Regions from separate parts of the Cupriavidus sp. PET2-C1 genome, predicted to be linked through region 1. Evidence: predicted binding sites of a transcription regulator. Region 1 holds the regulator's gene; the other holds the start of a gene.
The links. Region 1 encodes FNR, which switches genes on or off when oxygen is low (the NO sensors DNR and NnrR bind a similar motif). Its sites were predicted from a motif close to TTGATNNNNATCAA; they were not measured.
Positions count from the first base shown of each region.

Region 1 (2,197 bases):
TGCCTGAGATAGCCGGACAGGCCCGAGATCACCAACAGATTCGGCAGGGTGCCCAGGCCAAACACGGCCATCACCAGCGCGCCCGACGCGGCATTGCCGGCCAGCAATGCCATGGCAAGGGCGCCGTACACCATGCCGCACGGGACCAGCCCCCAGGCTAGCCCCATGCCGTAGCGGCGCAGCAACCGGCCCTGCCCCTGCACCCGGGCCACAGCCGGCAAGCGCACCCCGACGGCGCCAAGGCCGCGCAGCAAGCCGCCCGCGCCACGGGCGGCGAGCCGCTCCAGCCAACCCGTACCCATGGTGCGCCCGCGCAACATCCACAAGCCCGACAACACCAGCATCACACTGCCGATCCCAAACAGCCAGCGCTGCAGCGGCAGGTACTGTGCCTTCCAGACGCCAGCACCAAGGGCGCCCAGCAAGGCCCCCAGCACCGCATACATGCTAAGCCGCCCGGCATGCATGACAAGCAGTTCCAGCAACCAATGGCCGGGACGCCGCAGCACCGTGGCAGGCACGCGCGCAACGCCGCCCTGCTCCGCCGCCAGCGCGATCCCGCCGCACATGGCGGCGCAGTGCACGCCGCCCAGCAAAGCCAGGGTAAATACGCTGATAAGCACGCCTATGGTCAACTTCTCCTCCCAATCACACAATCGCAACGCCCGGCGCGGTAAAATGCGTCGAACGCGCCCCCGCAGCTCCAAGAGGCGCTATCAACATGAGGCCTTGCGCCCGCGCACACCAGCGCGCTCGCACAACATGACGACGGGCACGGCAAGCCGCGCTGCACAGATAGCGCACTGCCGCAAGACCCGCGCGCCAGGCCGATGTGGATGGCGCTTCCAATCGACGACTCTCAACGTCAAGCTCTCAACTCAATGCGCCCGCCACATCGCGCTTGATTGACTGCGCTAAACCGACAGGCCCCAATTGCTCACCACCATTCCTATTACCGAGATGTCGCCCCGCTGCTCCACTTGCTCGCTCGGCCAGCTCTGCCTGCCCGTCGGCATGTCGCAGCAGGACCTCGAAAAGATGGATACGCTGGTCCAGGACCGGGTGCGCGTACGCAAGGGCGAAACCCTGTACCGCCTCGGCGATCCTCTCACCGCCGTCTACGCGATCCGCTTCGGCACGCTCAAGACCCACCTGACAATGGAAGACGGCCGCTCGCAGATCACGGGCTTCCACCTTCCCGGCGAAGTCGTCGGCCTTGACGGCCTCGGCGAGATGCAGCACGCGTCGGATGCCACCGCGCTGGAAGATACCGAAGTCTGCGTGGTGCGCTTCGGCGATCTCCAGACGTTGTCCAACGTCCTGCCTTCCCTGCAGCATCAGTTCATGCGCCTGATGAGCAAGGAGATCTCGCAGGACCAGGTCATGTTGATCACGCTCGGATCGATGCGCGCCGAGGAGCGGCTTGCCGCTTTCCTGATCAACCTGTCCGAGCGCTTGTCCGCGCGCGGCTATTCGGCCTCCGAATTCGTGCTGCGCATGAGCCGCGAGGAAATCGGCAGCTACCTGGGGCTCAAGCTCGAAACCGTCAGCCGCCTGTTCTCGCGCTTTGCGGAAGCCGGCCTGATCCAGATCCGCCAGCGCCACGTCAAGCTGGTCGACATGGTGGGGATCAAGCAGATCGTCAACAAATCCTGCTGACGTGCTCGTCGCGGGCCGCCCTCGCCCGCCGCGGCACGCCGCGATGCCGCGCCTGCTGGCCTGAACCGGCAAGGCGCGCATCGCAATCACTCCAGCTCGTCCGTGTCCGCCAGCCGCGTGGGCATGGTGTACAGCGTCAAGCCGCTCGACAGCGCGCACAGCACCCACGCGATCAGGAAGCCCACGGTGTAGACCGCCTCCCGCGATGCCTCGACCGGCTGGCCGAAGAAGCGCAGGTCACCGGGATCGACCATGGAGAATACCAGCGCGGTGGTCAGCCCGGCGACCAGGAAAGCGGGCCACAGCACCCACATCAGCCAGCGTAGTCTCATGATCACCTCGCTTGCGCCGCGACCGGCGCTGCCTGGCGTGCCGCGCTGCCCGCCTTCTCGACCACCAGGCCGTGGCGCGCCACCCCTTCCTCAATGGGTGGATCCGGGTGGGTCATAGCCAGCCAGATCGTGACCCCGCAGGCCACCATGGCCACGAACGGCCCACTCATCAGCAGCCACGGCCATGGCTCCTTCCACCAGGGATT
Region 1 is NZ_CM137259.1:2,607,761-2,609,957, forward strand. Features, by position in the region: gene ACX12D_RS11795 (sulfite exporter TauE/SafE family protein) at 1-635, opposite strand, end outside; gene fnr (fumarate/nitrate reduction transcriptional regulator Fnr) at 934-1,659, shown strand; gene ACX12D_RS11805 (hypothetical protein) at 1,746-1,991, opposite strand; gene ACX12D_RS11810 (membrane protein) at 1,994-2,197, opposite strand, start outside.

Region 2 (2,197 bases), 620 kb from region 1:
GCGCGGCGGCCTCGTTCCTGTCCTGGAAAGTCATGACATCACCTCTTGCCGGCAAGGGGTTAGCTGGCTAGCCGGCCCGCGCGCCATGCCAGCCGCCGGGCGGGCTTGCGGCCCTCAAGCGCGGTGCCAATGAACATACAGGGTCTCGTCGGCGTCGGGATAGTCGATTTCCAGCTTGCCCCGATACGCATGATGCACGGCAGAGCCGATATCGCGTGCCAGGTGAAAGCCCGTGGTCGTGATGGTGATGCGATCCGCCTGAGCCTGCGTCGCCATGATGCGCTCCATCGGATGACTCTCTCTCATCAGGGCTTCGCGGTGCCGCACCAGCCCGAGAATCTCATCCCGGTGCGCCTGCTGGAACGCCCCATCCAGCGTCAACTGCGCCGCGGGCACATGGTCGGCGACGCGGTGGCAGGCCGGGCACATCAGCGCCTTGGCGCCGGGCGGCACGGCCCGCCATTGCCAACGTCCTTTCAGCAAGACCGCGTGGCAAGCAGGACAGGAAGCGACGGCAGGTGCCTGCCCCGGCTGCTTGTAGGCATCGTGGATGAGATCCTCGGGAATTCGGTCCCAACGGGCCGGCCTGACCTGGCTCGAACGCTCACGGACTTTCATGTCTGGCTCCTGAAATCGAATCGGGCAGCGCCCATGCGGCCTGCCTGCTGTATGGCGGACTCGCCTGGCGAGCTCGCCCAATGGAACGCCCGCCCATGCTCATCGCATGCCGCTCGGCGCCCCGAACTTGTGCTCGTGCTTGCGCTGGCACGGCGTGCAGCGTTTGGCCGTGGGATAGGCTTGCAGCCGCGGATAAGGAATGGGTTCGCCGCAGTCCGCGCACACGCCGTAGCTGAGCCTGGCGATCCGCTTACGCGCCACCGCTATATCGGCCAGTTCCATGCGATAGTGTTCCGCCACGGCATCGTCCATGCGCTCCTCGGTGCCATGCTCGGCGAGATCCGCGTCGTCGCTCCCGCCGCGCTCGGCGGACACAGTACGGGAAACGGCTGCGGCCTCCGCCTGGCCACGGATCCTTTGCTCTGCGCTGTCCAGCAAGGTGACGAGGCTGGAGAGTTGCTCTTTCGTTAAAGTTAAATCGGACATCGTCGACTCCCGGGCGCGGCAAAGTGCCTTCGGCGTAGCGCGCTGAACCCTCATTCCGCTTCAATCTTCAATATAGGTGGTGGCTGCCAGTTAGCTTGATCCGCGTCAATCTCACTTCCGGCCATGCGCAGAGCTAGCCGCAGGCATGGTGCGCATGGGCACGGACGCAGCCTGCTCGATCGCATCGGCAACATCGCCCCGCGCCAGCGGTTCGTCCAACCCCAGCGTGCTGCATGCCGCCTTCCACACAGGGGCTGGCGCCTCGCGTACGCCATCGATGCGGATCAAGCGGCGCCAGTCGGCGTGACCTAGGATAAATGCTGGGCACCGCCGAGGATGTCGCCATGCACGAGACGATGCGCGCAATGATTTTCGAAGGCACCGGGCCGGCCTTGCGCTTGGCGAGAGTCCCCGTGCCAATTCCCGGCCCAGGCGAAGTACGTATCGCCGTGAGCACCTGCGGCGTCTGCCGCACCGACCTGCACATTGTCGACGGCGAACTCGCGCACCCGAAAGCGGCGCTCATTCCCGGACACGAAGTCGTCGGCAGGGTCGAGTCCTGTGGCGCTGACGTGACAGGCCTTGCCCCGGGCGACCGGGTTGGCGTGCCGTGGCTCGGGCGGACCTGCGGGCACTGTGGCTATTGCGCCGCGGGTCGCGAAAACCTGTGCGATACGCCGCAGTTCACCGGCTATACGCGTGACGGCGGCTACGCCGAGTACGTGGTAGCCGACAGCCGCTATTGCTTCCCGATGCCGGATCACTACGACGACGAGCATGCGGCGCCGTTGCTGTGCGCGGGCCTGATTGGCTACCGCACGCTGCGCATGGCGGGGGACGCCCGTGAGGTCCGGTCTATCGGCATCTACGGATTTGGCGCGGCGGCCCACCTGGTGACGCAGATCGCCGTCGCCCAGCGGCGCGAGATCTTTGCCTTCACACGCCCCGGCGACGCCGCCGCCTGCCAGCTCGCCCGTGACACCGGGGCGTGCTGGACCGGTCCGAGCGACCAGCCCGCGCCGCGGCCGCTCGATGCCGCGCTGATCTTTGCGCCGGTGGGTGCGCTGGTGCCGATGGCGCTGCAAGCCGTCGC
Region 2 is NZ_CM137259.1:1,986,239-1,988,435, reverse strand. Features, by position in the region: gene ACX12D_RS09025 (phosphoribosyltransferase) at 1-34, opposite strand, end outside; gene ACX12D_RS09020 (BCAM0308 family protein) at 115-618, opposite strand; gene ACX12D_RS09015 (TraR/DksA family transcriptional regulator) at 718-1,104, opposite strand; gene ACX12D_RS09010 (hypothetical protein) at 1,259-1,411, shown strand; gene ACX12D_RS09005 (zinc-dependent alcohol dehydrogenase family protein) at 1,449-2,197, shown strand, end outside.
Region 2: ACX12D_RS09015 (TraR/DksA family transcriptional regulator) is a predicted target of FNR. The motif match lies at 1,200-1,213, and genes of this name have one in related genera.